DNA from 4 places in the Lysinibacillus sp. YS11 genome. Region 2 is predicted to be linked to each of the others. Evidence: riboswitches for the same ligand, from Rfam matches in the RefSeq annotation. Region 2 holds a riboswitch; each other region holds the start of a gene.
What was found. A riboswitch is a leader RNA that binds a small molecule or an ion and turns the genes downstream of it on or off. The one in region 2 is predicted to bind S-adenosylmethionine.
Positions count from the first base shown of each region.

Region 1: it holds a riboswitch for S-adenosylmethionine, as region 2 does, so the genes downstream of both, LBYS11_RS18355 (methionine ABC transporter ATP-binding protein) here and metA (homoserine O-acetyltransferase MetA) in region 2, are expected to answer to the same signal.
Region 3: it holds a riboswitch for S-adenosylmethionine, as region 2 does, so the genes downstream of both, metK (methionine adenosyltransferase) here and metA (homoserine O-acetyltransferase MetA) in region 2, are expected to answer to the same signal.
Region 4: it holds a riboswitch for S-adenosylmethionine, as region 2 does, so the genes downstream of both, LBYS11_RS20265 (bifunctional homocysteine S-methyltransferase/methylenetetrahydrofolate reductase) here and metA (homoserine O-acetyltransferase MetA) in region 2, are expected to answer to the same signal.

Region 1 is NZ_CP026007.1:3,650,513-3,658,926, reverse strand. It holds gene LBYS11_RS18390 (3-hydroxyacyl-CoA dehydrogenase/enoyl-CoA hydratase family protein) at 1-528, shown strand, start outside; gene LBYS11_RS18385 (acetyl-CoA C-acetyltransferase) at 578-1,750, shown strand; gene LBYS11_RS18380 (acyl-CoA dehydrogenase family protein) at 1,877-3,661, shown strand; gene LBYS11_RS18375 (arsenate reductase family protein) at 3,844-4,200, shown strand; gene gcvH (glycine cleavage system protein GcvH) at 4,282-4,662, shown strand; gene LBYS11_RS18365 (toprim domain-containing protein) at 4,754-5,095, shown strand; gene LBYS11_RS18360 (thioredoxin family protein) at 5,110-5,421, shown strand; SAM riboswitch class I at 5,478-5,581, shown strand; gene LBYS11_RS18355 (methionine ABC transporter ATP-binding protein) at 5,664-6,692, shown strand; gene LBYS11_RS18350 (methionine ABC transporter permease) at 6,682-7,350, shown strand; partial or broken gene LBYS11_RS18345 (MetQ/NlpA family ABC transporter substrate-binding protein) at 7,419-8,269, shown strand.
Region 2 is NZ_CP026007.1:2,398,644-2,407,057, reverse strand. It holds gene panF (sodium/pantothenate symporter) at 1-710, shown strand, start outside; gene LBYS11_RS11870 (TSUP family transporter) at 751-1,521, opposite strand; gene LBYS11_RS11865 (TrmB family transcriptional regulator) at 1,647-2,429, shown strand; gene LBYS11_RS11860 (hypothetical protein) at 2,452-2,838, shown strand; gene LBYS11_RS11855 (nucleotide excision repair endonuclease) at 2,893-3,264, opposite strand; SAM riboswitch class I at 3,468-3,579, shown strand; gene metA (homoserine O-acetyltransferase MetA) at 3,703-4,638, shown strand; gene LBYS11_RS11845 (GerAB/ArcD/ProY family transporter) at 4,678-5,826, opposite strand; gene LBYS11_RS11840 (hypothetical protein) at 5,858-6,091, opposite strand; gene LBYS11_RS11835 (Ger(x)C family spore germination protein) at 6,096-7,295, opposite strand; gene LBYS11_RS11830 (spore germination protein) at 7,321-8,414, opposite strand, start outside.
Region 3 is NZ_CP026007.1:3,503,694-3,512,107, reverse strand. It holds gene LBYS11_RS17485 (alpha/beta hydrolase family protein) at 1-442, shown strand, start outside; gene pckA (phosphoenolpyruvate carboxykinase (ATP)) at 508-2,094, opposite strand; SAM riboswitch class I at 2,484-2,602, shown strand; gene metK (methionine adenosyltransferase) at 2,861-4,057, shown strand; gene LBYS11_RS17470 (gamma carbonic anhydrase) at 4,237-4,749, opposite strand; gene LBYS11_RS17465 (alpha/beta hydrolase) at 4,883-5,689, shown strand; gene LBYS11_RS17460 (alanine/glycine:cation symporter family protein) at 5,816-7,324, shown strand; gene LBYS11_RS17455 (tRNA 5-(aminomethyl)-2-thiouridylate-methyltransferase MnmM) at 7,386-7,964, opposite strand; gene LBYS11_RS17450 (tRNA modification radical SAM protein MnmL/YtqA) at 7,961-8,414, opposite strand, start outside.
Region 4 is NZ_CP026007.1:4,039,714-4,048,127, forward strand. It holds gene metH (methionine synthase) at 1-1,805, opposite strand, end outside; gene LBYS11_RS20265 (bifunctional homocysteine S-methyltransferase/methylenetetrahydrofolate reductase) at 1,798-3,645, opposite strand; SAM riboswitch class I at 3,735-3,835, opposite strand; partial or broken gene LBYS11_RS20270 (protoporphyrinogen oxidase) at 3,935-5,328, opposite strand; gene LBYS11_RS20275 (globin-coupled sensor protein) at 5,569-6,861, opposite strand; gene LBYS11_RS20280 (tetratricopeptide repeat protein) at 7,492-8,414, opposite strand, start outside.

The DNA of each region.
Region 1 (8,414 bases), 1.3 Mb from region 2:
GGAAATAAAGCACTCTATCAGAAATTCCTAAAGGGCTTACCAAACGGCGTAGAGGTAGACTATCAACATATTGCTAATAAAGTATTTGAAACAATTGCGATGGCGAAGGTTTCAACATCTGGTGAGGAAGCACGTGAAAATAATTTCCTAAACTTTGCGGATGGTATTTCAGTTAATCCAGATCATCAATTGTATGATGCGAAGCAGGCGGCATTAGCACTTTACGAAGCGGGCTATCAACCACCTGTACCAACAAAAGTGCCAGTGGTCGGTGCATCAGGCTATGGTACATTACTCATCGGTGCGCAAGGAATGTTTGAGTCAGGCTTTATTAGCGAACATGATTTAAAAATTGCTAAAAAATTAGCTTATGTTATTGCAGGTGGAAAGGTTCCGTACGGCACATTAGTCGATGAGCAATATTTATTGAACTTAGAGCGTGAGGCATTCCTTAGTCTTGTTGCTGATCCACTATCACAGCAGAGAATGCAACACATGCTGTTAAAAGGTAAACCACTTCGTAACTAATTGACGAAATAGATCAATCTTGCACATGAAACAAAGGGGGATTAATACGATGCGTGAAGCCGTTATTGTAGCAGGAGCACGAACTCCAATTGGAAAAGCAAAAAAAGGTTCTTTAGCAACAGTAAGACCAGATGATTTTGGTGCTGTTGTAGTCAAGGAAACATTGAAAAGAGCAGGCTATGAAGGGCCAATTGATGATTTAATTTTAGGCTGTGCAATGCCAGAAGCAGAGCAAGGAATGAATGTAGCACGTAGTATTGGGGCACTTGCTGGATTACCAGATACAACGCCTGCTCTGACAATCAATAGATTTTGCTCATCAGGTTTACAGGCAATTGCTTATGCAGCAGAGCGAATTATGCTAGGACACTCAAAGGCTATTCTTGCTGGTGGTGTAGAATCCATGAGTATGGTGCCGATGGTAGGGAATACACCACGTTTAAATCCGACTTTAGCAGAAACGGCTCCACAGTATTATATGGGCATGGGGCATACAGCTGAGGAAGTAGCTCGTCAATATAATGTTAGTCGTGAAGACCAAGATGCTTTTGCTGTTCGCTCGCATGAGCTTGCTGAAAAGGCAATTAAAGAAGGTAAATTCAATGATGAAATTGTACCAATTGAAGTGGAACAGCATTACGTAGACGATAACAATAAACCACAAGTGAAAAAATTCACATTCAGTATGGATGAAGGTGTACGTCCAGGTACATCAGTTGAAGGTTTAGCCAAACTACGTCCAGCTTTCCACGTAAAAGGCAGTGTAACGGCGGGCAATGCCTCTCAAACTTCTGATGGTGCAGCAGCTGTACTAGTAATGGATCGTGAAGAGGCTGACAAGCAAGGACTGACACCAATGGCAAAATTCCTAGGCTTTGCAGTTGGCGGTGTACCTCCTGAAGTAATGGGTATCGGGCCTATCGTGGCAGTGCCAAAAGCGTTGGAAATTGCAGGTTTATCCATCGAAGATATTGATTTATGGGAAATCAATGAAGCATTTGCTTCACAGTCATTACAGGTGGTACGTCATTTAGGCATCGACCAAGAGAAAGTCAATGTCAATGGTGGAGCGATTGCATTAGGTCATCCACTAGGCGCAACGGGAGCTATTTTAACATTAAAGCTAATTCATGAATTGAAGCGTCAAGGGAAGAAATATGGTGTAGTGACAATGTGTATTGGTGGCGGCATGGGTGCTGCTGGCGTATTTGAAATTCTATAATTTTTGCTAGATCAGCTTGAGGTGTACTGTTTACGGTTGCCTCCGAACATTGTATACGTCAAGCTTTTCTATACATGATCATTAGGGGAATCAACTAACAAAAAGATATATTGGGAGGAATTAATCATGACTGAAAAAACAACTGATTTCATTAAAGGCGGCGGATTTCTTATTGAAGATGTGGAATTAGATCGTGTATTTACACCGGAAGATTTCACTGACGAGCATAAAATGATTGCTAAAACAACAGAGGAATACGTTACAAATGAAGTTTTACCAGTAGTGGAAAATTTAGAGCACCATGAATTTGAGCATTCAGTGCGTCTCCTAAAAAGTGCAGGCGAATTAGGCTTACTTGGAGCAGATGTGCCTGAAGAATACGAAGGGCTAGGATTAGACAAAGTTTCTTCAGCTTTAATCGCTGAAAAAATGTCTGTTGCAGGTGGTTTCTCTATCACACATGGTGCTCACGTTGGTATTGGGTCATTACCAATTGTTCTATTCGGTAATGAAGATCAAAAGAGAAAATATTTACCTAAGCTTGCTTCAGGTGAATTAATCGCTGCCTATGCATTAACAGAGCCAGGTTCAGGTTCAGATGCTCTAGGTGCAAAAACGACTGCAAAATTAAACGAAGCTGGCACACATTATATTTTAAATGGTGAAAAACAGTGGATTACGAATGCAGGCTTTGCTGATGTATTTGTGGTCTACGCAAAAATTGATGGCGATAAATTCTCCGCCTTTATCGTAGAACGTGCCTACAATGGTGTTTCAGTTGGTCCTGAAGAAAAGAAAATGGGGATTAAATCATCATCAACTCGTACATTAGTATTGGAAGATGCGGAAGTACCTGTAGAAAATCTATTAGGCGAAATTGGTCGTGGGCATATCATTGCGTTCAATATTTTAAACATTGGTCGTTATAAACTAGGCGTGGGCACAATTGGCGGATCGAAACGTGCATTGGAGTTAGCTATTCAGTATACAAACCAACGTCAGCAGTTTAAGACAAAGCTTTCTGATTTCAATCTGACAAAAGAAAAATTATCAACGATGGCTTCTCAATTGTATGCTTCAGAATCATTAAACTATCGTACTGTGGGTCTATTTGAGGATCGTTTAAGCCAATTAAGCCTAGAAGAGCAAAAGCAAGGAAGAGTGATTGCAGGTGCGATTGCTGAATATGCTATTGAATGCTCTATTGCCAAAGTATTCGGTTCAGAAACATTAGACTATATTGCAGATGAAGCAGTACAACTTCATGGCGGTTATGGCTTTATGGCTGAGTATGAGGTAGAGCGTATTTACCGTGATTCTCGTATTAATCGAATTTTTGAAGGTACAAACGAAATTAACCGCATGATTGTACCTGGTACATTTATGAAAAAGGCGCTAAAAGGTGAGCTGCCATTATTACAAGTTGCTCAAAATTTACAGCAAGAGCTGCTTATGCTAATGCCAGAGGAAATCGGTACAGAGCCGTTAGCACAAGAAAAATATTTAGTGAAAAATGCCAAGAAGATTGCTGTATTAGCTGCAGGATTAGCAGCACAACGCTTTGGTGCAAAACTTGATCAAGAGCAAGAAGTATTGGTAAACATTGCGAATATAGCTAACCAATTATTTGCAATGGAATCAGCTGTCTTACGTACAGAAAAAGCAATTGCTCGTGACGGTGCTGAAAAAGCACATCAAAAATTGCTATACACACAAATTTTCTGCCAAGAAGCATTCGCAGAAATCGAAAAAGAAGCAAAAGACACAATTCTTGCTTCAGCGGATGGCGATGCAGCCCGTATGACATTATCTGCACTGCGTAAGCTAACGCGTAATAATCCATATAATTTAATTGCGAAGAAGCGTGAGGCTTCCGTTAAATTAATTGATGCTGAAAAATATATTGTTTAATAGTGCAAATTTAACCTAGCTATCTGCAAAAGATAGCTAGGTTTTTTTATGAGATGGATAATTGTAAAAGGAGCGGATAAATTTGCACAACTGGTGGATAAACTTACAAAAAAGAGTGAAGTTCACCATTGAAAACAACTATGATGGTATACTACAGAAAAAGACAGAAGAGGAGCATTGTAATGACGATTCAATTTTTCCATTATCCGAAATGTACAACATGTAAAAAGGCACAGAAGTGGTTAAATGAGCATGAGGTTTCCTATGAAGAGGTACATATCGCAGAGCAACCTCCCACTAAAGAAGAATTAACAGCTATTTGGCAAGCTAGTGGACAGCCTTTGAAGAAATTTTTTAATACCTCAGGCATGAAATATCGTGAGTTTGGCTTAAAGGACAAGTTAGCAGAAATGACGGAGGATGAGCAGCTTGAGCTACTTGCTTCAGATGGCATGTTAATTAAACGTCCCATCGTGACAGATGGAAAAAAAGTTACTTTAGGTTTTAAAGAAGTAGATTTTGAGCAAGCTTGGAAATAACCGTATTAAACCTTGTATTTATAGGAGAAGTATGGCACACTGAAAGTGAATATATTACATATTTATGGAGGGGTTTTTTGCATGAGCACACCTAAAGACTTACGATACTCTGAAGAACATGAATGGGTAAAAGTAGAAGATGGAAAAGTACGTATTGGTATTACTCACTTCGCACAATCTGAATTAGGAGATATCGTATTCGTTGAGCTTCCACAAGTTGGCGACGAAATCAAAACAGATGATCCATTCGGTAGCGTAGAATCAGTAAAAACTGTTTCTGAATTATATGCACCAATCTCAGGTACTGTAGTTGAAGTAAATGCAGATTTAGAAGATAGCCCAGAATTCGTTAATGAATCACCATATGAAAAAGCATGGATGATCGTTGTTGAGCCTGCTGACGCATCAGAAGTTGAGAAACTAATGACAGCAGAGCAATACGAAGAAATGATCGCTGAATAAGACAAGCCATAATCGAAAAACGTCGGAAACTACCGGCGTTTTTTGTTATATAATGACTTATAAGTGGGGATCTCTAAATGGAGGTGGCGTAATGTTCGAGGGAAAATGCTTGATAGTAGAAGGGCGCTCAGATAAGCTACAAATTGAGCCTATTTTGAATGAGAATGTTACAATACTATGTACGAATGGTACAATTGGTGTGCATCAATTAGAAGAACTACTGGATCCCTATGAGGGCTGTGAGCTATTTACTTTTTTTGATGCAGATACTTCTGGTGATAAGCTACGTGCATTAATGGACAGACATTATCCAGAGGCTGAGCATCTGCGCACAATGCCAACATACAAGGAAGTAGAAACGACACCAAGAAAAGTGCTAGCAATGATTTTACTGCGTGCACATTTTTCAATCCATAATGAATATATTTTGTAAGGTTGCGTGAGTAAATGGAAGAATGGTCAATAGAGCAGTGGGAAGCGGCTAAACAGTCGGGAGAGAAAACTGCATTTTATTTATATACACCGATGTGTGGAACGTGTGCAGTGGCATCTAAAATGATGTCCATTATTGAGCAATTACTGCCACAGCTACAAATGGGTAAAGCAAATATCAACTTTTTGGAACACATAGCTTATGAGCATCAAATTGAAAGTGTTCCCTGTCTACTCATCAGTGATGGCGGAAAAGTGACAGAAAAGATTTATGCTTTTCAATCCGTACCATTTTTATATGAATTGTTAAAAAAATCAATTGACTGAACTTTACTAGCGTGGTAAAGTATCAAATATATTATTAAAACATTAAATATATCGAACTCTTATGAAGAGTGGCGGAGGGAAGTGCCCTATGAAGCCCGGCAACCATCACAATGTGAAAAGGTGCCAAATCACCCAAAGATTTTTCTTTGAAAGATGAGAGAACGGTTTAACGTATCATACGTGACCCCTTCTACTTGTCTGTGAGTGAAGGGGTTTTCTATATGAGAAAAGGAGTATTCGCTATGATCCAGCTTCAAAATATTACAAAGAAATACAAAACAGCAAATGGCGAATTAACAGCAGTCAAAGACGTCAACCTTACTATTAATAAAGGTGAAATTTTTGGCATTATCGGCTATAGTGGTGCTGGTAAAAGTACCATGATTCGTTTATTAAACGGTTTAGAGAAACCGACAGCAGGAACAGTAACGGTGAACAATCAAGAATTTTCATCGATAAAAGGGCAAAAACTTAGAGCAGCTAGACAAAAGGTAAGTATGATTTTCCAGCATTTTAATTTACTTTGGTCAAGAACAGTTGCCGAAAATATTGCATTCCCTTTAGAAATCGCAGGCTTCCCAAAGGCTCAACGTGAAGCGCGTGTGAAGGAATTAATTGCCCTTGTAGGCTTAGAAGGGCGCGATAAGGCATATCCATCTCAGCTTTCTGGGGGACAAAAGCAGCGTGTAGGAATTGCACGTGCATTAGCGAATAATCCAGAGGTTTTACTATGTGATGAGGCGACATCCGCACTCGACCCTGAAACAACGGATGCCATTCTTGATTTACTCGTAGATATAAATGAACGCTTAGGCTTAACAATCGTCCTGATTACCCACGAAATGCATGTCATCCGCAAAATTTGTCATCGTGTAGCGGTGATGGAGGCAGGCGAAATTGTGGAACGTGGTGAGGTATTACAAGTCTTCCAAGCCCCACAGGCGGCTATCACTAAGAAATTTGTATCTCAAATTACAGACACTAAGGAAACACAGGATACAGTAGCACAAATTAAAACAAACTATCCAACTGGACAACTTGTCAAATTGATTTTTGTTGGTGAAAAAACAGAACAGCCTGTCATCTCACATCTTGTGAAACAATTTGATGTAGAAGTAAGTATTGTTCACGGAAATATTTCGCAAACAAAAAATGGTGCATATGGTACATTGATTGTGCAAATTGATGGCTCTCAGACAAACGTCACTGAAGCCCTTCGTTATTTAAATACAGTGGAAGTACAGACGGAGGTGATTGAAAATGCTAACTAATCTCTTTCCGAATGTAGACTGGGAAAATATGTGGCAAGCTACGTATGAAACTTTATACATGACAGCTATATCAACGGTTGTGACATTTATTCTTGGGTTAGTCATTGGTATTGTTCTATTTCTAACTAGCCCCAATCAGTTATGGGCAAATAAAATCGTTAACTTTTTAACAGGATCACTCGTTAATATTTTCCGTTCCATTCCATTTATCGTATTAATTATTTTATTAATTCCATTTACGAAGTTTTTACTAGGTACAATTCGCGGTGCCAATGCAGCGTTACCTGCTTTAATTATCGGTGCAGCACCGTTTTATGCTCGTATGGTATTAATTGCGTTACGTGAAATTGATAAAGGTGTGATTGAAGCAGCCCGTTCAATGGGAGCAAAAACTTCTACGATTATTTGGAAAGTATTGGTTCCGGAATCATTACCAGCTTTGATTTCTGGTATCACTGTAACGGCTGTTGCTCTTGTAGGATATACAGCGATGGCAGGAATTATTGGTGCAGGTGGTCTTGGTAACTTAGCTTTCTTAGACGGCTTCCAGCGAAATCGCCAAGATGTGACATTAATGGCAACTATTTTGATCTTAGTAGTCGTATTTATTATTCAATGGATTGGTGATTTAATTACCGAGAAAATTGATAAACGCTAGCAAGAAAAAGGGGTTATTCCGGTTTTTACCGCTAACATATTTTAAACAAATAAAAGGGAGTGTCATAAATGAAAAAGTTATTAGCAGGATTATTTTTATCAATACTTGTACTAGCATTAGCAGCTTGCGGTACAGATAAAAAGAAGATGAAAAATCAGCATCTGGCGATCAAACAGATAACAAAGAAAACGTAACATTAAAAGTAGGTGCTTCTAATACACCGCACGCAGTTATTTTAGAAAAAGCAAAACCGATCTTAGCTAAAGAAGGCATAGACCTTGAAATTGAAACGTATACAGATTATGTTCTACCAAACCAAGATTTAGAGTCAAAAGATATTGATGCAAACTATTTCCAGCACATTCCTTACTTAGAGCTACAAATTAAAGACAATGGCTATGATTTCGTTAATGCAGGTGGCGTTCATATTGAACCAATCGGTATTTACTCTAAAAAATATAAAACGTTAGAAGACCTGCCTGAAGGCGCAACAATTTTACTTTCTAATTCAGTATCTGACCATGGTCGTATGCTGTCATTGCTAGAGGCTAAAGGCTTAATCAAATTAAAAGAAGGCATTGATAAAACAGCAGCAGAATTAAAGGATATTGAAGAAAATCCTAAAAACTTTAAATTCGATGCAAATACTGCCCCAGAAATGCTTGTACAAATGTACGAAAATGATGAAGGCGATGCAGTACTTATCAATTCTAACTTTGCCATCGATAACGGTTTAAACCCAATTGAAGATGCTATTTCTCTTGAAGATAAGGAATCTCCATATGTTAACATCATCGCTGTACGTGCAGGTGATGAAACAAAACCTGAAATTAAAAAATTATTAGAAGTATTAACATCTAAAGAAATCCAAGACTTCATTTTAGAAGAGTGGAAAGGTGCAGTAGTACCGGTAAAATAAGAATTAAAAATTTTATAAAAGGGTACATAAGTTTAACGACTCATGTACTCTTTTTTATTTGTAGTTAAATTGATGAGAAACTATGTATTTTTTATGACGTCTATTTATGTTTAGATATTGTTTAGTCATATTTATTACTATAGTA
Region 2 (8,414 bases):
TCATTGGTGTAGGGGTTGTAGGACTTCCGCAAATTGCGGTTCGTGCGATGAGCTATAAGGATTCCAAAAGTATGCATCAAGCGATTCTTATTGGCACGATTGCCATAGGGACAATCATGTTTGGCATGCATTTAATTGGGGTGTTAGCCCGACCTGTCTTACCGGGCATTGAGATTGGTGATAAAGTCATGCCGCTCCTGACGTTGAAGGTATTACCGCCATTTTTAGCAGGAATCGTTTTAGCTGCACCAATGGCTGCGACAATGTCTACGGTTAATGCTTTACTAATGCTTGTCAGCTCTACAGTTGTCAAAGATATCTATTTAAATTATATGAAGCCGAAAGCTAGTGATGCAGAGATAAAGCGTGCAAGCTTTATTGTAACAACAGTCATTGGCCTAGCCGTTGTCATCTTTGCACTCAATCCACCTGATTTATTAGTGTGGTTGAACTTATTTGCCTTCGGTGGACTAGAGGCTGTCTTTATTTGGACAGTCGTTTTAGGATTGTATTGGAAAAAAGCGAATAAATACGGAGCGATTGCGTCAATGATTTCAGGCATGTTGTTGTATATTATGATTGATCGGTTTTATCCTTCTGTCTTTGGTATGCATACAGTCACGATACCAATTGTCGCATCCTTCTTTATTTTTGTGATTGTCAGTTTGTCCACTAGTCATAAATTTAAAAACGAAAAGCTTATGATTTAACGCCAAAACGCCACAGATTTCAAATTCTGTGGCGTTTATTTTAATGCATCATAAAATCATAGGCATTTTTCGCAAGTAATGTCATTGTAACGACAATAAATAGTGTGCGGACAAAGCCACTTCCTTTCTTGATTGCCATCCGTGAGCCAAGCATAGCCCCACCAATTTGCGCAATGCCCATGACTAGACCATAAACATAATGAATTTGACCTAAGTAAGCAAACATACAAACACCAGCCACATTACTCGCCAAATTTAAAAACTTCGCATTACCAGCCGCCTTTAAAAAATCGAAGCCTACCAATAAGAAGCTAAAGATTAAAAACGACCCTGTGCCAGGACCAAGAAATCCATCATAAAAACCAATAGCAAATAATAGCAGCATAAATAAAAACAAATGTTTTTTAGATAGATTTTTTACGGTAGAGACGGCACCCCAATCCTTTTTAAAGATCGTATATACCCCAACAGCCGCCAGCATAACAAGCATTAATGGCTTTAGTAATGCTGGATTAATCAGATGCACAGTCCAAGCACCACATAATGATCCGATAAATGCTAGTGGAAAATATTTGAGGACAGAGCGAATGTCCAGCTGGCCAGAACGATAGAAAGAAATAGAGGAAGTGAGCGAGCCCATAGCTCCTGCTAGTTTGTTCGTGGCAACCGCAGCAGCTGGATTGAGCCCAACAAATAGTAAGGCTGGTAGTGAAATTAAACCGCCCCCTCCCACTACTGAGTCAACAAAAGCCGCCAGAAATCCAAAAGAAATTAATAGTATGAGAATATGTACATCGATTTCAAACAACATATGACACCTCTTTATAATTAGTTACTACTGAAATAGTAACTAATTTTATTTACGCTGTAAACCCCATTTTTTCATTGGCAAATCTTCACATTGGTAGCCTATAATAAAGATAATGGAGGGATTACATGGAGGAATTAATCACCCAGCTGAAAGAAATGGGTTTTACAGAATATGAAGCGAAGGCCTATACGGCACTTGTTCAGCAAAGTCATGTCAGTGCTTATCAGGTTAGTAAAAATTCTGGCATACCACGTGCAAGAGTGTATGATATTTTAAATATCCTTGTAGAAAAGGGCATCGTGTTAAAAGAAGAGACCGCAGAACAAACGACCTATTCGGCAATGCCTGTGTCTGTGTTCTTACAGCAAATGCAACAGCGCTGGGAGTCGAATTTTACGTCTATAAGCGGGAAATTAGAGAAATTAGAGGAAAAAGTACAGGAAGCTGAGCCTAAAGTGGTCATGCTGAAGGGCAAGGAATCCATTATCAACTATTGTCAGTCACTTCTAAAGAAGGCGAAGAAAAAAGTGATGCTGTCGATGTGGGAAGATATGTATGATGCCTTACGTGAAGATTTGCAAGAGGTGGCGCTGCATGTTCCTGTTCATGGCATTACGTTGTATGTAGGAGAGCATCTCGCCTCAATTGACCAGCATAGAGCCACACATTATACAAAAAAAGCGTCTACACCGCATTGGTTTATCTTATCGATAGATGGTCAGGAAATGATTTATGGTCATTCTCCATCTACCCAAGAGACGGCCTTTATCACCAATGATCCGGTTCATATTTATTTGTTAGAGGATTATATATGGCATGATGTGCTCATCAATCGGTTAGTAAAACGTGATGATCAGGAGTTAGAAGACTGGATTGCTAAGGAGCGTAAAGCTTTTTTCTTAGAATAGTCGTATAAGGAAGGGGAGGAACTTGAAAAAATTCGTGTTGCTAGGTTTAATGAGCCTACTAATGCTAGGAGCCTGTAATGCTACACCACCTACCGATCCACCAACGATTCATGAGCTAACGGTTGTCCCAGATAATGTCCAGAAAAATATCGTTTCTAATGAAAGAATACAACTATTGCATGAAAAGGATGCTCCATATTACCTTGTTTATTATTCAAAAGGGAATGTATTGGCAAGTATTACAGCTGAGGGAAATAGGCTTATTATCCAGTTAGAAGAAGGCAGCGAGCAAAGGAAAGAGGCTCAACCCTATGTTTTTAAAATCACCGTCAAGAATCCTGAGCTGGATACCATTGATTTGCGAATAAACGGTCAGAGTACGCCAATTGATCGTATGACCATTATGTGATAAAAGAAACCGAAATCCCTTTAGAAATGAGATTTCGGTTTCTTTACGTGATGTCTAATAAAAGACTTTGTCTACGTTATATTTAGAGCGGAAAGTATTAATCGCATATGTTTCGTAAATTTCACGTTCCATTGGATCTTCTACTTCATAGACTTCAATTTTGAACACTTCATCACGATGGTTTTTCATCGGAGATACATTATCCTCGAAATGTTTTTTAATACGTTGACGAATTTTACGTGCTTTCCCAACAAACAATAGCTCATTCTTGTCATTATAGAATAAGAAAATGCCGCCTTTATCACGTGTGATTTTATGGAAGTCAATAAAACCAAAGTAAGGTGTGATCGGCACATCACCTGGTTTTAAATCTTGTTCACGTTGACGGATTACTAGATCTGGTTTTGGAAATTCAATTTTAATCAAACTATTCACGTTCCTCTCTCTTACTAAAAGTATATGGTAACATAATTACGGCATGTTTACCATAAATTTTAAATGTAGAAACCCCACAGATAGCAAGCTTAGTGTACATCAAATGACCAAGAAACATGCGCGTGAATCACAAAATATTCTATGAATTATTGATATTCTAACAAGTTCATGTTACAATTCAAGATAATTAAATAATCTTATCAAGAGAAGCTGAGGGATTTGGCCCGATGACGCTTCAGCAACCTCTAACAATCGTTAGAAAGGTGCTAATTCCAGCAAAGGATTTTTTCCTTTGAGAGATAAGAGTGGACGTGAAAAAAATCCTTCTCATTCTATCTCGTATGGAATGAGGAGGATTTTTTAATTTCGTTGCATCCTACGCAAGCAAGATTTGCTAAAAGAGAGTGATTATAGAGAGGGGAAAGCAAGATGCCAATTAATATTCCGAAAAATTTACCAGCTGGAGAACATTTACGTGAGGAAAAAATCTTCGTCATGGAAGAAGATCGTGCGAAAACACAGCAAATCCGTCCATTAAATATATTAATATTAAATTTAATGCCTGAAAAAGAAAAAACAGAGCTCCAATTATTACGTTTATTGGGGAATACACCATTACAAGTCAATATTACCTTTTTGAATACAGCCACACACGAGTCTAAAAATGTGAGTAAATCCCATTTGCAGCTTTTCTACACAACGTTCAATCAGATTCGACACCGACGCTATGATGGTATGATTATAACTGGTGCGCCAGTAGAAAAAATGGCTTTTGAAGAGGTCAACTATTGGCAGGAAATTTCAGAAATTATGGATTGGTCTAAAAAGAATGTGACATCCGTGCTACATATATGTTGGGGGGCACAGGCTGCATTGTATCATCATTATGGCATTGGGAAGGTTGAGCTTTCTGCTAAATGCTCAGGCGTCTATTCCCATGTGATTACAGATTTAACTGTAGATTTGGTACGTGGCTTTAGTGATTTATTTACTGCACCTCATTCACGCTATACATCTGTTTCGATTGACGAGGTTCGCAATCATCCAGATCTACGATTATTATCCTATTCAGAGGATGCTGGGGTATTTATTGTACAATCAAAAGATAATAAAAATATTATGATTACGGGGCATCTAGAGTATGATGCGACAACGCTAGCCGATGAATATAGTCGCGATGTGGCGAAGGGCATAGATATCGCCGTTCCTGTAAACTACTTCCCGAATGACGATCCGACACAAGTGCCGATGAATACATGGCGTGCCCATACGCATCTATTATTCTCTAACTGGTTGAACTACTATGTTTACCAAGAAACACCATATGAATGGGATTTTGTAGATGAAATCGAATATCATATTTAATTAATAAAAAGTCTAATTTCTTTTCTAGCTTAGAAGAAATTAGACTTTTTGATTGTCATCTTCTGTTTCCTGCTGAGGTGTTTCGTTTTTTTGAGCCTTGGATTTACGATTGCGAATAACTACCACAATCAACAAAAGTATGGGTAATAAAATGGTGAAAATAAAGGAAAAGATTGGCCAAATTTCATTATTATAATTAGTAGAATGCACAATATCTGGATGAACAATTTGAGAAAGTCCAATGACAATTATACCCATCGGTATAATAAGCGGACGATGATCCTTAATCTTCAAAATTTGTGCAAGGCCAACAACGGTCGTATAGAAATACATAAATGTACGAATATATATAGACGTAATCCACATAAATGCCATAATGATTTCTATGCGCTGTAAAAAATTCCCTATAGATATTCTTTGCGCTAAGGCATAGCTAGGAAATGTCCTTGATGCAGTGTTTTCAGGACCTAATACAAGAATCGATAGGACAATCAACGTAACTAAGACGATTCCGCCAAGGATTGCCCCAATATATAGCCCTTTCTGTGCAGACGGCTGTACATTGACGCCAGTAGGATAGAGCATCAATAATACAATTAATGGAAAGGAAAAGATACTCATAAAGCGTGCAATACTATAAAACATAGATGCTTTGGTCGCTTCTAGTAGAGGCTGAATATTCTCAAATGTAATTTGAGGGGTAATACTAATGACGAAAAAAATAAAAATAAAGATAAACAATGGGAAGAGGATTTCTGCCGAACGGGCAAAGGTCTCAATCCCTAAATAAGCGGCATACATAATAAGGATACTGAACAGTAGGGCAAATGCTAATGTCGGTGTCTCTGGCATAACTTCCGTTTTCATGAAAATACCGATAAAATAAAGTAATTCTCCAGCCGAAAGAAAGGTCATAATCAGGAAACAAATCGCTGTGATTTTCCCGAAAAAACGCCCAAGAATTTTTTCATTGGCCTCGATAAAGTTTAGGGACGGTGTTTGATTGGCCAGTGTTAAAAATAATTTTAGAACCAGTAAACTGAGCAGAACACCAATGCTTGCCGCTATCCAAGCATCTTGCTTAGAGGCACCAGTAATACTCGAAGGGATAATTAAAATCGCTGTACCGATAGAATAGAGAAAGGTAACGATTGTAAACTGTCTTGAACTAATTATCTCTTTTTCCATCAAGCTACCCTCCGTTTCTCAGTCCATCTTTCTATTTTGTGAATGACACAATGTAATCCCTAATCGGTGTGAAGATAAAGGTAATCAAATCTAATGGGCTAGGAATATGGATTTTAAGGGCAATCCCCATATTTAAAGCCGTTCCAATAAATAGCAAAAAGGAGAATACAATAATGGCTTTTCTATCCTGTTGCTTTTTTAGCTTTGGAATAAAAACAAGAGCAACAATGATTGCAATAATCAAGATAGCTACTGCTAGTACCATCTCATTACTCCTCCTTTGGCTTGTTTAATAATGAATTTTGCATCGTACCTGAACCTTGGGTTGTTACCTTTACATGAACAGCCACTGCTAAATCTGGAAAAATGGAAGTCCAGTCATCCTTAATTTTTTTCCACTGCTTTGGATCTGCCCGATGTAGGGCATCCCCAAATCCAAAAACATCGACTTCATATTGCTGTTGAATTTTCTCTACTGTTTTTTCAATGCGGTCATCAATCCCCTGGGCTGTTTTTTTATTAACGTAATCAATCGATTTATTTTTGGTAAGATCGATATCACATTCGACCTCTCCAACATTCTGCTCTACATTAATATGGACATCGATTTTCGGTTTCCCGTTTTTAAATGACCCTTTCACCTTTGTAGTGGATTGGGTGATTTCAGTAGACAAGGTCCCTTTATTAGGACAGGCGATGATTTCTATCGTACTTTGAATTTTGTCATTAAGAAAACTAATACTTTTGCTTTCGCTTTCAGTCAGTAGCCCTATATATTTATCCCCTTTAAATACTGCTAAACCTGTATAACGTAATAGCACAGGTGTTTTAACACGTTGCACATTTGTTTGATCTACACCTAATTTCTTATCGCCATGAACTTCAATAGCAGAAATTAACGCCCCTTTATGCTTATTGGTTAACGTATTGACTAATTCATCAATATTAACAGCTATCGTGGAGCCCCAAGCCTTTTCAGAGACATCAAGGGAATTCAAGATTTTATTTGCAGGAACTTTTTCGATGGGTGTTAGTACATTTAATACTTCCTTCGCTGTTGCTTCGTGAGACATAATGACGTCGAAATCCTTACGAAATTCATGGTCCCTTACAATTAAATCAAGTGCATCACTAATGCCTTCTTTCGCGAGATCTTCCCCTAATACAACCACTTGAAGGTGGGCAAAATAAGGTTTTCGAGCTGCAATAGTCGTCATTTTCCGAATGGCTTCAAAGATGGTCTCGCCTCTCGAATGATAGCTAACGACAGGAGAGCGTTGAGTGGAAGCTTGGCGCACTGAGACTTCACTAGGATCAACAATTTGAACTGTAATTTCATATTCCTCATCTATTTTGTCAATGCCAAATGCTACGACTATGGCCAATTCATTTAATTCACGCTTACTCCAGCAGCCACTTAACAGTATTGTGAGGATACATAGTAAGCAAATCCAGTTTATTTTTGCCATATTTCATTCCTCATTTATCCAGTTGTTATTTCCTGCTTTTTACATTGATATATTTATGTCCTCTAACAATATTTTTTTGATTGACCAAACGAGGTCGTGTAAGTAACTTTCTACGCGGGAACAGCAGAAACGCATCCTTCTGATCCTGTAATACCAACGGTGCGAATGGGCTTAAATAAGGTACACCAAATGAACGAATGCTACATAGATGAAGAATAATTAGCATAATGCCAAACATTACACCGAATAAACCAAACATAGCAGCTAAAATCATTAATGGGAAACGTAGTACACGAATCGTATTCGATAAGCCATAGGCAGGGAATAGAAAGCTACAAATCGCTGTTAAGGCTACAATAATTACCATTACAGCGGAAACGACGCCTGCATCAACTGCTGCCTGACCAATAACTAAAGTACCTACGATGGATACCGCAGGACCGATTGTTCGAGGCATACGAAGTCCAGCTTCCCTTAAGACCTCAAAGGCAACCTCCATAATAAGCGCTTCTACTACTGCAGGAAAGGGTACGCCTTCCCTTTGTGAAGCAATGCTAATTAACATGGGTGTCGGTAGCATTTCCTGATGAAAGGTAGTAATCGCCACATACAAGGATGGTGCTACTAATGCTAGACTGATACCAAAGAAACGCAAGATACGTACAAGTGAGCTAATCATCCAATGCTGATAATAATCTTCTGCTGATTGTAAAAAGGATGTAAATAGCGCTGGAACGACTAAGACAAAAGGTGTGCCATCAACTAGAATCGCCACTTTGCCATCTAATAATTCACCTGCGATGACATCAGGTCGTTCAGAGTTGTAGACGGTAGGAAACATAGAGTTTTTTGAGTCTTGAATAAAATCCTCAATATAGCCACTTTCCAGAATGCCATCAATATTAATACGATCTAATCGAGCCAATACCTCTGCGACGATTTTGTCACTGGCGATGCCATTTATATACATCACTGCTACATCTGTTTGTGTCACATCTCCGATAACGCGTGATTTTATCCAGAGATTCGGACTTTTTATTTTGCGACGAATGAGCGCTGTATTCGTACGCAAGGTTTCCGTAAAGGATTCCCTCGGTCCGCGAATTACGGATTCCGTCG
Region 3 (8,414 bases), 1.1 Mb from region 2:
ATTCTGCAATGACAATATCCATGTTTTTGGTTTTTCACGAGGTGGTATTATGGCTCTGTGGACAGCTATTTTAAGAAGGGATATTACTTCTGTTGTAACATGGGCAGGTGTTTCTGATGCAACGGCCACTTATTGGGAACGTACAGATATGCGCAGAATGATGAAGCGTGTTATTGGAGGAACACCTAATCGTGTACCAGAAGCGTATGATGCAAGAACACCACTTTTTGAGATAGAGCGTATAACAGCTCCCGTTCTTATCATTCATGGCTATCGTGATGAAAATGTGGATATTGAACATGCCAGACAATTGGCATTTTTTTTAGAGGAAGCAAATAAATCATTCGAAACTTGGTATGATCTTAACTATGCACATCAATATCCACCAGCAAAAAATCGTGAAACTGTCCGTGCTCTTTGCAAGTGGATGAAACAACAATAAAGCATAGAGAAAACAAAAAGACAAAGGGAACGAATAAATTGTTCCCTTTGTCTTTTATATAGACGTTATTTTAATGGACCACCAAGTGTAGTGATGGCTTCAGAAACGTTTGAGAATTTCTTGAAGTTTTCGTTGAATAAGCCTGCAAGCTCAGCAGCTTTTGCATCGTATGCAGCTTTATCTGCCCAAGCTTCACGAGGATTTAACACTTCTGAAGGTACGCCTTCAACTGCTTTTGGAATGTGTAAACCAAACACAGCATCTTGTGTTGTTTCAACATCTGCTAATTTACCATCGATTGCTGCACGGACCATTGTACGTGTGTAAGATAGTTTCATACGGCTACCTGTGCCATATTCGCCACCAGTCCAACCAGTGTTTACTAAGTATACCTGTGCACCGTGCTCGTCAATTTTTTGTCCTAACATTTCTGCGTATACTGTTGCAGGAAGTGGAAGGAATGGAGACCCGAAGCAAGTAGAGAATACTGGTTCTGGCTCAGTCACACCACGTTCAGTTCCAGCAAGTTTAGAAGTGAACCCGCTTAGGAAGTGATACATCGCTTGTTCTTTTGTTAATTTACTGATTGGAGGTAATACGCCAAATGCATCAGCTGTTAGGAAGATGATTGTTTTTGGATGACCTGCAACAGAAGGATCAACGATATTTTCGATGTATTGGATTGGATAAGCTACACGTGTATTTTCTGTTAGTGAACCATCATCATAGTCACAAATACGAGTTTCTGGATCAACAGCTACGTTTTCTAATACAGAGCCGAAGCGGATTGCATTGTAGATTTCTGGTTCTTTTTCAGCAGAAAGGTTGATTGTTTTTGCATAGCAGCCACCCTCAATGTTGAATACACCATTATCAGACCAACCGTGTTCATCGTCACCGATTAGCTTACGATCAGGATCAGCTGATAACGTCGTTTTACCAGTACCAGATAGACCGAAGAATAACGCTACATCGCCAGCTTCACCAACGTTTGCTGAGCAGTGCATTGAAAGAATACCTTGTTGTGGTAATAAGTAGTTCATGATACCAAAGATAGATTTTTTCATTTCACCAGCATATTCTGTACCACCAATTAAAATAATTTTCTTTTCAAGTGATACGATGATGAATGTTTCAGAAGCAGTACCATCAACCGCAGGATCTGCTTTAAAGTTAGGAGCTGAGATGACAGTGAAGTCGGCAACATGAGAAGCTAATTCATCTGCTGTTGGACGGATAAATAATTGATGAGCAAAAAGATTGTGCCATGCGTATTCATTGATAACTTGAATGCTTAATTGTGAGTCTTTGTCAGCACCTGCAAAGCCTTTGAATACGAATAACTCGTCACGTTCTTTTAAATATTTTATTACTTTTACATATAGGTTATCGAACACTTCAGAAGAAATCGGTTGGTTGACTTTACCCCAGTCAATTTGATCTTTTGTGCTTTCTTCTTCTACCGTATATTTATCTTTAGGTGAACGACCAGTGTATTTGCCAGTTTCTGCACGAACTGCGCCATCTACTGTTAACATTGCTTCACCACGAGATGTAGCTTTTTCTGCTAATTGTGGTACTGAAAGTTGAACATTAATGTTACCGCCGTTTAATAATTCCTTCAGTTCGTTTGCAATTTCTACTGAATTCATCGATTAAATACCATCCTTTTTTATAGTATTCCCTTGATTTAGAGGGATTTTTTCTTAATTTCAAAAATAGTATAACACAATTGCTTAAATAATCTATACTAATTAAGAAATTATTTTAGAGTTTTTACCACTTTTCAATAAACTGACAAAAAATAATGTTTTTCGAGTAGAATACCATCAATCCTACTGTAATTAGGCACGAAAATTGAGCCACACATATGTTACCACAAGTAGCTAGGTATGTTGTAGGGATTAATTTGCTTCTATTTACATCATCATCCAAGTATGAAAAGTTTTTGTGTAATAAGTTCTTTCCTTTCTATACAGTAATACATAAGAAAATATTTGACAACGTTCGACCTTTTCAGTAACATGAGATTGAACGGATACTCTTATCCCGAGCTGGTGGAGGGTCAGGCCCTGTGAAACCCGGCAACCTGCATGAACTATTTCACGACATGCGTTGGTGCCAACCTGATGCAAGGGAACATCCCTTGAACGATAAGAGTGAAAGGTTACGCAGTCATTATTCCTTTCCTCATGTAAAGTAACGTGAGAAAAGGATTTTTTTATTGTTAAAAATCAATGTAAAGGTAAGTATATGTAGTTCTTTCCTTATTATAATGACGGATCTTTCGAAATCCTCGTGTTAAAAGCAGCAGTAACGGCTTGAGAGTTCAATCCTTAGGAGCGGACTTGACATGGGTAATGAGTACCGTATTCATACACAACTACTTATTGTAAGAGTATTTAGGAGGAAAACCAAATGACAAACCGTCGACTGTTTACATCAGAGAGTGTAACAGAAGGACATCCAGATAAGATTTGTGACCAAATCTCGGATGCCATTTTAGATGCTATTTTAGCAGAAGATCCAAATGCACGTGTAGCGTGTGAAACAACTGTAACAACAGGATTAGTATTAGTAGCAGGAGAAATTACTACTTCTACTTATGTGGATATTAAAGGTATTGTTCGTGACACTGTAGCTGAAATTGGCTATACACGAGGTAAATATGGCTTTGATGCTGAGAACTTAGCGGTGCTTGTGGCAATTGGCGAACAATCACCTGATATTGCTCAAGGTGTTGATCAGGCATTAGAGGCACGTGAAGGCTCTATGACAGATGCTGATATAGAAGCAATTGGTGCTGGTGACCAAGGCTTAATGTTTGGCTATGCATGTAATGAAACACCAGAGCTAATGCCATTACCAATTAGCTTGGCACACAAATTAGCACGCCGTTTAACAGAAGTACGTAAATCAAGTGAACTTGCCTATTTACGTCCTGATGGTAAAACGCAAGTAACGATTGAATATGATGACAATAATGTACCGGTTCGCGTGGATACAATTGTTATTTCAACACAGCATGATGAAGAAGCAACACTTGAACAAATTCAAGCAGATTTAAAAGAATTTGTTATTGCACCAGTTGTACCGAGTGAATTATTAGATGCTAATACGAAATACTTCATCAATCCAACTGGCCGTTTTGTAATTGGTGGGCCAAAAGGTGATGCTGGATTAACAGGACGTAAAATCATTGTTGATACATACGGTGGTTATGCACGTCACGGTGGTGGTGCCTTCTCAGGTAAGGATGCAACCAAGGTAGACCGTTCGGCGGCATATGCAGCACGTTATGTAGCGAAAAACATCGTAGCAGCTGGCTTAGCAGAGCGTGCTGAAGTGCAACTTGCCTATGCGATTGGCGTTGCTCAGCCTGTTTCCATTGCTGTCGATACATTTGGCACAGGTAGAGTGAAAGAAAGCGAGATCGTTGAATGGGTACGCGAGCTATTCGATTTACGCCCAGCAGGTATCATTAAAATGCTTGATCTTCGTCGTCCAATTTATAAACAAACTGCTGCGTATGGACATTTTGGTCGTACAGATTTAAATGTACCATGGGAGCAAATTGATAAAGCAGACGCGCTACGAGAAAAAGCACGTTTATAAACTATTGAACTAAAGTAATGAAGTCATTAGAAAATTATTCTGATGTATTAATAAGCAAAGGGGCAACATTGCTCCTTTTGTTTTTTTTACAAAAATACCTCGCTAGGATTCGTGAACATATTCGGTACACGAAAACGCGAGGGATTTTTTCGTTAGTATTGATTTTTTGTGTAGGTTATTTATTTCTGAAGTGATTTATAATATTGACCTTTTTCTGCGTATTCTCGTACGATGCGTTCCATATCCTCTTTATCTTCAGCATTTAATTCTCGGACAACTTTTGCTGGACGACCTAATGCTAAACTATTTGGAGGAATGACTTTACCAGGAGGTACTAGGCTTCCAGCTCCAATAAATGCACCTTCTCCAATCTCAGCTCCGTCTAAAATAATGGATCCCATACCGATTAAGGCATTTTTGCGAATTGTACAACTATGTAAAGTGACTTGGTGTCCAACTGTTACCTCATCTTCAATAATGAGCGGATATTTTGGGCTTTGGTGTAAACAGCAAAGATCCTGGATACTGACACGTTTACCAATAATCGTTGGGGAAACATCACCACGAATAACCGTATTAAACCAAATAGTTGTTTCGGCGCCAATTGTTACGTCGCCCGTAACAGTTGCGTAATCAGCAATGAAAACAGACGGATCGATCTTTGGCGTTTTATCTTTAAATGGATAAATCATGAAAATCGCCTCTTTTCTTTCTATAATGTAGTATTATCGTATCAAATACGCAACTTTATGGAAATATAAAATTAAAATGTGCTATTTATTTCGATATAATCAAAGTGTAATCATTTTTTAGGAGGACTATGTAATGTGGAAATGGGAAGCTGATGGACAAGCAAAAGCTGTGATTGCTATTCTTCATGGTGCTTATGAAAATCACCGTTGGTATGCATGGCTGATAGAGAAATTAAGATTAGAAGGCTTCCACATAGTCATGGGAGATTTACCGAATCATGGAGGTAATGCAAGGTTTGCTCGAGTCCATGATGAAGACTTCAAATTGTACAATAAGTATACAAGAAACCTGATTGAAAATGCTTTTTCATATAATTTACCAACCTTTGTAATAGGGCATGGACTAGGTGCAACATTAATCCTCCATACACTGCAAAAGAGACAATATGAATGTGCAGGCATTATTTTAACATCACCTTGGTTGCAACTAAAGCTATTACCAGGTAAATTAACAAATGCTTTAACAAGTCTAAGTGCGTTAACAGCCAATGTTAAGTTGACACATGATATTACATTAGAGAAATTAACGCGTAGTGTTGAAGGCAGAGAAGAAATGAAAGATGATGTACCCCTCATGTCTGTTGTTTCTGTGAAATGGTATCGAGAACTTCAGCAGATGATGAAAAATTTAGTGATGCTGCCTAAAGGTGAAATGCCTAATATGCCTATGCTAATTATGACAGCTGAGAAGGATAAAATTACGGACACTCGCCAAACTCGAAATTGGCTTCATCAACAGGAATTCACGGAATTTCAGTTTAAAGAATGGGCAAATTGTTATCATAATTTATTTCATGAGGGAGAGCGCGAAGAGATTTTTATGTATATACGAGATTTTATTAATAATGCTCTTCGAAGAATTGGTTATATAATTAAATAGGTTTATACCCTTCCATTTACTAGGTTACTTACTTAAATATTGTTACTTAAAAATAATATTGTAATTTTCAGAAAAGTGTAATACTATAATGACTTAAAGTAAGGTAATTCAAATTGGAGGGGTAAAATGGATGTAATTGTAGAGAAGTTGAATGGTATTTTATGGGGACCATGGTTTATTTATGGCATCTTATTAATTGGGTTATTTTTCTCAATTATTACAAGGTTCCTACAAGTAAGGCACATTAAAGATATGTTTGTTTTAATGTTTAAAGGGGAGAAGTCAGAAAAGGGAATATCTTCATTCCAAGCAATGTCTATCGCATTATCAGGACGTGTAGGTACAGGTAATATTGCTGGTACTGCGACAGCGATTGGAATGGGAGGACCTGGTGCTGTCTTTTGGATGTGGGCAATCGCTTTCATAGGTGCGGCTACCGCGTATGTAGAGTCAACATTAGCTCAAATCTATAAAGAAGAGAAAGATACAGAATATCGTGGTGGACCAGCCTTTTACATAGAAAAAGGAATGGGCCAAAAATGGTTTGCAGTTATTTTTGCTGTGGCGGCTTTAATAGCAATGTTAATTTTGATGCCTGGTGTGCAGTCGAATGCCATCGCAGGTGCTGTTGAAAACGCTTTCGGTTTGGAAACATGGATCACAGGACTTATTATTGTTGTTTTATTAGGTGCTATTATCATCGGGGGTGTTAAATCAATCGCAAATGCTGCCCAGATTATTGTACCGTTTATGGCATTAGCCTATATCATTATGGCCATTATCATTATTTTTATGAATATTTCACAAGTACCAACGGTTATCGGATTAATTTTTTCTAGTGCATTTGGGGCTCAAGAAATTTTTGGAGGCATTATTGGTTCAGCGATTGCTTGGGGTGTTAAACGTGGAATTTACTCTAATGAGGCTGGTCAAGGAACTGGTGCTCACCCTGCGGCAGCTGCGGAAGTATCACATCCTGCTAAGCAAGGAATTGTACAAGCGGCGTCTGTTTATATTGATACATTATTAATTTGTTCTGCTACGGCATTTATGATTTTATTTACAGGCATGTACAATGTACAAGATGAAAAGGCAGCTGAGGGAGCAGATCCATTTATCCATATTGGAGAATTTAATAGTGGTGGATTAGCAGGCGATGAGCAAATGACTTTTGCGAAAAGTATTGAAGCAGGTGCAGCCTATACACAATATGCAGTTGACTCATCATTACCTGGCTTTGGTGCTCCATTTGTAGCCATTGCGTTATTCTTCTTTGCCTTTACAACAATCATGGCTTACTACTATATTGCAGAGACAAATGTCGCTTACTTATTTAGAGGTAGCACAGAAAAGGTATTCATTTGGATTGCGAAAATTGCCATTTTAGTTGCAGCTTTTTATGGTACAATCCGTACGTCTGGTCTGGCATGGGCAATGGGAGATGTAGGTCTTGGTTTGATGGTTTGGATTAACGTTATAGCTATTTTAATTATCATGAAACCAGCTATTGTCGCATTAAAAGATTACGAGAAACAGAAAAAAGAAGGAAAAGACCCAGTCTTTGATCCTCGTAAACTAGGAATTAAAGGTGCAGATTTCTGGGTTGACTATAATGAAAAACGCAATAACAAGTAGATAAAGAGCAAGGCGATCAGCTAGTTTGATAGAAACTAGCTGATCGCCTTTTAGCATGTAATTATTGAATAGGATGTTCTTTCATTTTCTCTAATGCAATGACGAAGGGTGGATCATTTTGTTGATTTAGAAATGCATATTTTAAGACATGAACATATTTTTGTGGCAGTTGGCTTACATAATCAATGACCTTATCACGCTCTTCTTTTCCACCTGGATGACCATGATAAATAACAAGAACAATCAAACCGCCCACTTTTAAGAGCTTTAATATATTCTCAATGGCTTGGATTGTTGTATTAGGTCTTGTAATAATATCATGGTTGCTACCAGGTAAATAGCCGAGATTGAAGATTGCCGCAGTTACTGGCTTGTGTACAAACTGTGTAACTTCTTCATGCCCTTTATTTAAAACGAGTGCTCGATGTTCTAAACCATGATCTAAAAGTCGGAGGAGTGTCGCGTCAACCGCCTCTTTTTGGACATCAAAGGCATAAACTTGCCCTTCATCCCCAACAAGCTGTGCCAGAAACAATGTGTCATGGCCGTTTCCAGCAGTTGCATCAACAACTGTATCTCCCTCTTTTATATTATCTTTTAATAACTGCTGGGCATATTGTAAAACGCGTTGTAGTATCATTTCATAACCTCTGCCTTATACAACTTCCCTTGCCAACTACCACGACGTTCAAGCTCAGCATCAATGCCATTCAGTACTTCCCATTTATTCACACTCCACATGGGTCCAATCATTAAATCAATCGGTCCATCACCTGTAATACGATGAATGACCATCTCTGGTGGTAAAATTTCTAATTGGTCTGCTACTAGTTTTGTATATACATCTTGATCTAAAAATTCTAGCATACCTTTTTCATATTGCTTCACCATAGGCGTTCCTTTTAATAGATGAAGTAAGTGGATTTTAATGCCTTGGACATCTAATTGTGCAACTGCTCGTGCCGTTTCCATCATCATGTCATAGTCTTCAAGAGGCAATCCGTTAATGATATGTGAGCAAACACGAATGCCATGCTTACGCAATTTTTCAACGCCTTCCACATACGTTGCATAATCATGGGCACGATTA
Region 4 (8,414 bases), 1.6 Mb from region 2:
GTTTCATCATTTGTATTAAAGAGCAGGTCATTTGCGAGTTTAATTTCCTCTTCCGGTATGGATGCGTAACGCTCCAATTTCTCTGTATTAACAATGGCATAATCTAAGCCTGCCTGTGTACAATGATAGAGGTAGACAGCATTCAGTACTTCACGGCCAACTGGTGGTAAGCCAAATGAAATATTACTTACGCCAAGTACCGTCAATGTCTGCGGCAATTTTTCTTTGATGAGTCGAATGCCTTCAATCGTTTCCAAAGCTGAACCAATATACTGCTCATCGCCCGTTCCTACAGGGAACATTAATGGGTCGAAAATGATATCCTCTGGTGCAATTCCCCATTTCTCCGTTAAAAGTTGATAGGAGCGTTCGGCAATTTCAAGCTTTCGATGACGGTCAACCGCCATTCCCTTTTCATCTATCGTTCCAACAACTAATGATGCACCATATTTTTTCACCAGTGGTAACACTGCATCAAACCGTTCTTCACCATCCTCTAGATTAATAGAGTTAATGATGGCTTTCCCTTGAGAAAACTTTAATGCTTCCTCAATTACTTTTTCATCAGTTGAGTCAATCACAAGAGGCACCTTAACCTTTTTTACAACCTCCTGCATAAATCCACGTATATCGGCTAATTCATCACGATCAGGGTTGGCTAAACAAATATCGATAACATGTGCACCATTTTTAACTTGAGCACGTGCAATCTCTGCGGCCTCCTCAAACTTTCCATCAATGATTAAATTCTTAAATTTACGAGAGCCGATAACATTTGTTCTCTCCCCAATAAATAACGGACGCATAGAATCGTCATACAATAACGGTTCAATTCCTGATACCGCATGACCATGTGTTTTTTCTGGTAATTGACGAGGTTTTTCATCTTTTAAGATCTCACGAATGGCTGCAATATGAGCGGGTGTCGTCCCACAACATCCACCTACAATATTAAGCCAACCCTTTTCTGCAAAACCTTTTAATTTTTGCGATAGCGATTCTGGTGATTCATGATAACACCCTTCTTCATCTGGTAAGCCAGCATTTGGGTAACAGCTAATATAGCCTGTTGAAAGCTCTGCTAATGAACGAATGTGATCCGTCATAAACTCAGGTCCCGTCGCACAGTTTAGGCCAACTGATAATGGTTTAATATGCTCGATCGAAATATAAAAGGCATCAATTGTTTGCCCTGCAAGCGTTGTACCCATCGGTTCTATTGTTCCTGAAATCATGACAGGTAGCTCTTTTCCCGTTGATGCAAAAGCGCGCTTTACGCCAAGTGTGCCTGCTTTGACATTGAGCATATCCTGACTTGTTTCTAATAACAAAACGTCGGCTCCTGCCTCAATTAAAGCTTTTGCCTGTACATAAAAATTTTCCTCTAGCTCTTCAAATGTAATACCACCTGTTACTGATAACGTTTTTGTTGTTGGCCCCATAGCCCCTGCAACAAAACGTGGCCAATCCGATGTGGAATAACGATCCACTGCTTGTCGAGCAATTTCCACTGCACGCTTATTAATTACTTCTGCTTTTGTGCCAAGATCATATTCATTTAACACAAGAGGCGTCCCACCAAATGTATTTGTACAAATAATATCTGCGCCTGCCTCTAAGTATTTATGGTGAATTTTTTCAATAACATCTGGTCTAGTAAGCACAAGATTTTCATTACAGCCATCAAGTTCCTCGCCACCAAAATCCTCTGCTGATAAATTTTCATTTTGTAGCATTGTTCCCATTGCGCCATCAAGAATTAAAATACGTTTCTCTAGTTGCTCTTCAATCGAGTGCTTAGCCATGTATACTTACTCCTTTTTTCTGTTCATCCAATTGCTTTATATATTTCATCAACTCTAGTGTCACATCGTAACGTAAAAATGGTGTAATAAGGTAAATCCCATTGAAATATTGCGTAGCCACTTCTACTAATTCTTTGGCAATAGCAATCCCTTCCAATGTTGCCTTTTCTTTATCTTCTCCACATGCTTTCATTCTTGTTAAGGCATCTTCAGATAATTTGATACCTGGCACTTCATGATGTAAAAATTCAGCGCTTTTATAACTCGTAACAGGCATAATACCGATGTAAATTGGAGCTTGTAAATGCTTTGTTGCCTCATAAATCTCTACAATTTTCTCTATCGTATATACTGGTTGAGAAATGAAGTAGTCTGCCCCATGCTCAATTTTCTTCTCCAAGCGTGTCACAGCACGATCTAACACACGGACGTTTGGATTAAATGCAGCAGCAACTGAAAAATTTGCTTTTTTACGAAGTGGCTTACCTGAGAAAGAGACCCCTTCATTTAATTGCTTAATTAATTGGATTAGCTCCATGGAAGATACATCATAAACACTTGTCGCACCTGGGAAATCTCCTACTTTTGTTGGATCACCCGTAACGGCCAACACATCATGAATACCTAAAGCATTTAACCCCATTAAATGAGATTGTAGACCAATTAAATTACGGTCTCGACATGTAATATGAGTTAGTGGGCGTACACCATGTGAGCTCTTCAACAATGCGCCCATTGCAATATTGCTAATACGTGGAGAGGCCAATGAATTGTCTGCCATCATAACTACATCTGCACCTGCATCATATAATTGCTTTGCTCCTTCAAGGAACCCATCAATCTCTAAATGTCTAGGCGTATCCAACTCTACTATGACAGAGCGTTCACGTTTAACCTTTTCATGAAGAGGCTCATACTTTGTTGGCTCCGCTTCCCGAACAATCTCAATCTTTTTAGGCTTCGCATGCTTCTCCTGAACCGGTGATAACTCTTCTAAATACTTCTTTGCTGCTGTAATATGTTTGGGTGTTGTACCACAGCAGCCCCCTATTAAACGTACACCTTGATCACGCAATTCAACAGCCGCTCGACCAAAATAATCAGCTTCTGATTCATAAACGACACGCCCATCCTCTAAGTCCAGAAGTGATGCATTTGGATAGGCCGACATAAATGCCTTATTAGGAAGTTCTACACCTTCAAATGCCTGAATTGTATGGTGTGGACCTAGTCGACAATTGACACCAACAATATCAGCACCTAGAGCTTCAAGCTCATGGAGAGCATTATTTAAAGACATCCCATTTTGTAGAACACCGGGCTCATGCATAGAAACTTGTGCAATAATCGGCAATTTTGTTTTTTCTCGTAGCATCTTTAAGGTTGCTGTTAATTCTTCAAAATCATAATAAGTTTCAAGTAAAAGGCCATCTGGATTCCCTGCAAGTAAGACGCTTGCTTGTTCTTCAATAGTCGCTAATATTTCATCCAAGGTTGCATCACTTTTACGAATTCCCCGAATACCACCAATTGTTCCTAAAACAAATTGACCGCCATCAGCCGCTGCTCGTTTTGCGATGGTGATAGCAGCTTCATTAAATTGTTGGACACGTGATTCCAATCCATAGCGAGCTAATTTAATGGCATTTGCACCGTACGTATTCGTTTGAATGATGTCAGCACCAGCCGCAATATATTCTCTATGAATCTTTTCAATTAACTCGGGTCTCTGAACATTCATTTCCTCATGGCAATACTCCAATCCATAGCCATATAGCACTGTGCCTATTGCACCGTCTGCCGTCAATACATGCGTTTTTAACCTTTCAAGCAATCCCATAAAATTAGCCTCTCTTCCTATGTCTCTATATAATAAAAAGCCTTCTTTCATAAAAAAAGAAGGCTTTAACGATTCATCATTGTTGTTCCTTCTCATCTTCGACTCAACGGTCTTCTGGATTTAGCACCTGACAATAAAGTTGGTTGCTGAAGCTTCAATGGGCCAGTCCCTCTGCTTCTCTTGATAAGAATTAAGTATGAATTTTTTAAATAATTAAAAGAATCATATCGTTTACTGACGAATGAGTCAAGACTATTTCACATAACAAAGTTTTTTTCCACTTAAAACCTTAGAAATTGGCAAGTTCCTTTGCAAGCTCTTCACCAATTTTTTTCCCGTTTTGAATGCAAGCACCAATACCTACGCCAAAATACGAGCACCCTGCAATCGATAAATTAGGATATTTCTCATGTAATTCTTGTAGTAATCCTTGTAATGCTTCACGATGCGCTAGATCATATTTAGGCATTTGATCAATCCATTTTGTTACATTCACAACGGTTGGCTGCTCCTCTATTCCTAGGCTCTTTCTCACATCTTCTAAAGCAACTGCTGCTAATTCTTCATCCGTCATGGCGCGTAGTTGCTCATAGGCTGGATTGATGCTCTTATAAAAGAGTCGCACAAGTAATTTATTTTCTTTCGATGTATGCTTCCATTTACGACTAGTCCAAGTTGCTGCATTACAAGTTACGTCTGAATTATGGGAAACAATATAGCCCGTTCCATCTGCTGGCAATTTAGCGTCTGGCACATCAAAACCCAAATAGATAGTAATCGCTGACGCTGTCGTAAATTGGTCAAAATAGCGGTTTAAAGATTCATCCTGTAGCAGATTTTGTACAGTTTCGTTCGGTAATGCTAAAACGACATAATCTGACTCAATAATTTCACCATTAGCTAAGGAAATTGTGTAGTTCTTATCTTGTTTTTGAACATTTAGTGTAGTAACACCCTTGATAATTTCTACATCGGATAAGGTTTGTTCAAGTCGATCAATTAAAGAAGATAAACCATTTTTAAAGGATATAAATTTTTTGTTCGCTGCTTTAACAAATTGCTCACGATTCGCATCAAAGCCTTTAATAATACTTCCAAAATCATTCTTATAATCAATTAAATACGGTAAAGTAGAGCCAATAGAAAGCTGATGTAAATCTCCCGAATAAACACCTGCAAGGACTGGTGCAATTTGATTTTTCACCAGTTCCTCTCCTAAATAGTAAGTTAAAAATTCACCGATAGAACTTTCCTTTGTGAAGCCATTGTTTGGCAATGTTAAATCCTTCAACGCTTCTTTTTTCCCTGCTCGGAAATAAGTGTACTTTCCTCTAAGGATGCTACACTCATCGGTATTCCGAAAGTTGAATCTGCCGGAATAGCATGTAACTCATTATTCGTATAAATATAAGAAATACCTGTTTCGTTGTAAACTAATTCCGCCTCAAAATCAAGCTCCTGCACGAGTTCCATAACGCCTTGATGACGGGCTACAATAGAATCAGCACCCGTTTCCATGATGAAACCTTGTTCATGTGCTGAATATAATTTGCCTCCTAAATATGTATTTTTTTCTATAAGCACTAGACGAACATCTAAATTATGTTCCTTCACTTGACGTTGCAAATAATGCATTGTACATAGTCCTGTAATACCGCCGCCTAAAACAACAACTGTTTTCATCATAACCGCCCCTATTATTCATTCTTTCTACAGTATAATCCTTTTTTCATTGAAAATTACGTTAAACCCTTTACAAATTTAGCAAAAATAGAGCTATTTCATCAGTGAAATAGCTCTTACTTTCTGAATCTCTATAAAATTGATTCTCTATAGCGATAACTTCACAACAAACATTTAAATAGGTACTATAGTGTTTATTACGTCTAAAAATATGAAAAATAGAATGTAAATGTTAGTAGTCTATCCTTTTAAATTTTGCGCAAAGCTCGCTAATTTTTCAGCTGAATTTGTTACCTCAGTAAATGAAGTGCCTAATTCACTTAATATGCCTACAATTGCTTGTATTTTTGTTGCCATACACTCATTTTGATCTTTTGCTTCTGTCATGGCTCCCAATATACTCGTAAATTGGCCTTCAGTTTGTAACATATTTTCTTCACCTGCTGCAACTTCATCTTGAATGTTGGTCAAAGAATACTCTAATTTCTCTGTTCGTTCACCTGTCTTTTTCAATAACAAAGCCACCGCTGTAACAGATTCTTTTGTCTGAATTGATAATTTACGTACTTCATCGGCCACTACGCTAAAGCCCTTTCCCGCTTCCCCAGCACGTGCTGCTTCAATTGCAGCATTTAAAGCCAAAAGATTCGTTTGATTCGCAATATTGGTCACAACACTCATAATTGTTTCCATTTCCTTAGACATACCTGATAATTGTTCAATATTCTCTTCTATATCATGAAGAGAATGACTAATATTGAGCATATTTTGTGATTGATTTTTTAAACGCTTGCGACCCTCAAGTGCTTGGTTTTCAGCCAGCGTAGACACATCGAGTGATTTTTTTGCCAAATGTTTAATTTCGTCAGATTGCTTACTTAAGCAGCAAAATGAATTATTGGTTTCCTGCGAGATAGCTGCAAGTGCTTCCGAAGAATCTACAATCTGTCGTTCAATCGCTTCTTTTTCATGAACCATTTTTTCTTTCAGTTGTTCCACAGTGTTTTCAAAAGCTTCTAAAACGAGTTGTTGCTCAAAATTACAAATTTTCGATATAGCTCTGATCGTATTAAATTGATCTTGTGGAAATTCTATATTTTTTTCGACTAAATCAATAAATGATATCGATAAATCTTGGAAAGCGCAGATATACCACTGTGTTCTAAGCCCAATGTGGACATGCACCTTTGCAATTTTTACACGCCTTTGGTAATACATCTCATCAATGGTTCCGTTAAACATTTCAATAATATGTTGCCGTAATGTTACTTTAAGCTTTTCTACAGAACTATGATGACTGATAATATCTACCAAATGATGCTCTGTTCCAATCATGTTGTAAAAACGGTTTACGATGTGATCTACATTATCCATAACTATTGGCTGGAAAGCTTTTAAATATTGTAAGTCGTTCTTCGTTAAGTTCAGCATTTCAATTTGCTTCGCCATCGATTGACGAGAGGACAAATCCATTTTCACTGTGTATTGCTGTAAATCCAATACCTTCGTCTTTCTTTGTTTTTGAAAAATCACACATCTTCCCTCTTTCATTCCGTTTACTTTCATCAGGCTGAGAAACATCAAATCCCTTTTAACATATTGATGGATACACGAAAAAATACCGATAAAATCTGATTAGTCAGATTTAATGGTTACATTCGATAGCGCAATTCCGTATGACAAACTTCCTCCAAAAGTATGTCGGGTACCCATTTGCTCAATTTATCCTAAGGTCATTTGCTCTCAGCAAACAGATATAGTCCCTACATGACTAACAGTAAATTATTTACGTATGCTTCTTTTCAAAATCACTCATTTACATTAATCATTTTATAAATGACTGTCAATCTTATTAATACCATTATTTTACACAAAATGTATAAAAAGTCCTTGTTGTTAAATAAAGCGTAATAAACTATAAAAAAGCTACCACAATATTATTGGGTAGCTTTTTTAACTATTTTTTTGTTTATTATGCTTACTTGCTTTATATTTATTCTACTTTTTTATCGATCATCTTCAAATTTCACTATACTAATATTTTTTATCCTCAATCATGATCTATCTAAATACTCGTAAACAGCAGTCTATTTTAGACCAAAATACCCTCATACCGTAGCAACATAAACGATTCTAAAAGCCTATGTTTTTTTAACACTAAATTTACAATCCTTTAAGTTCCTGTAATATTTTAGCCGCTTCTTCGGATCCTGCATCTGCCGCGAGTCCATACCATTTAATAGCTTCTTTCAGATTTCTATCTAACCCTGTATCTTTATTAAAAATATGCCCCAACTGTAGCTTGGCTTCCACATCTCCTTGAAGTGCAGCCTGCTTAAACCAATGAATACCTTTTTCGAGATTGCGTATTCCTGCCAGACCATTACTCCATATATAACCTAAATCATAAAAGGCGTCTACATGATATTGCTCCGCAGCTCTTTCATACCAAAACAGACCACGATTGACATCTTTCGCTTGGCCTAAGCGCCCCTCTAAATAAATTCCACCAAGTCGATATTGTGCTTCCACATACCCTGCCTCAGCTGATTTTTTATAGGCGTTAAAAGCTTCTTTCTCATCTACCTCAACGCCTAACCCCTGCTCATAAATTATTCCTAACGTAAACATTGCCTCTGCCACATTCTTTTGTGCAGCATAATCAAACCATTTTTTTGCTAATGTATAATTCGTTGCTACGCCCTCGCCATTAAAGTACATATCTGCTAAATTATTGGCAGCATCCGCATGTCCCTGCAAAGCTGCTTTTTCATAGTATGAAAAGGCAAGGGAATAATTTTCCTCCATACCTATGCCCCCAAAGCAAAAATTCCCAAGCATATATTGAGCATCTGCATTTCCCTGGGCAGCGGCTAGCTCAAACCATTTCAATGATTTTTCAGGTTGAAAATGTTTACCCTCTCTAGAATTATAGTATTCACCCAGTTGATATTGGGCATCCCCATCCTGCTCTTCAACCGCTTCTTTATACAAATCAATAATGAGCTCATGATCTAAGTCCTCTTCATCTAGAGCAGCAACTTGTTCATCTTGATGGCGAAAATACCACTCTACAATATCAAGCA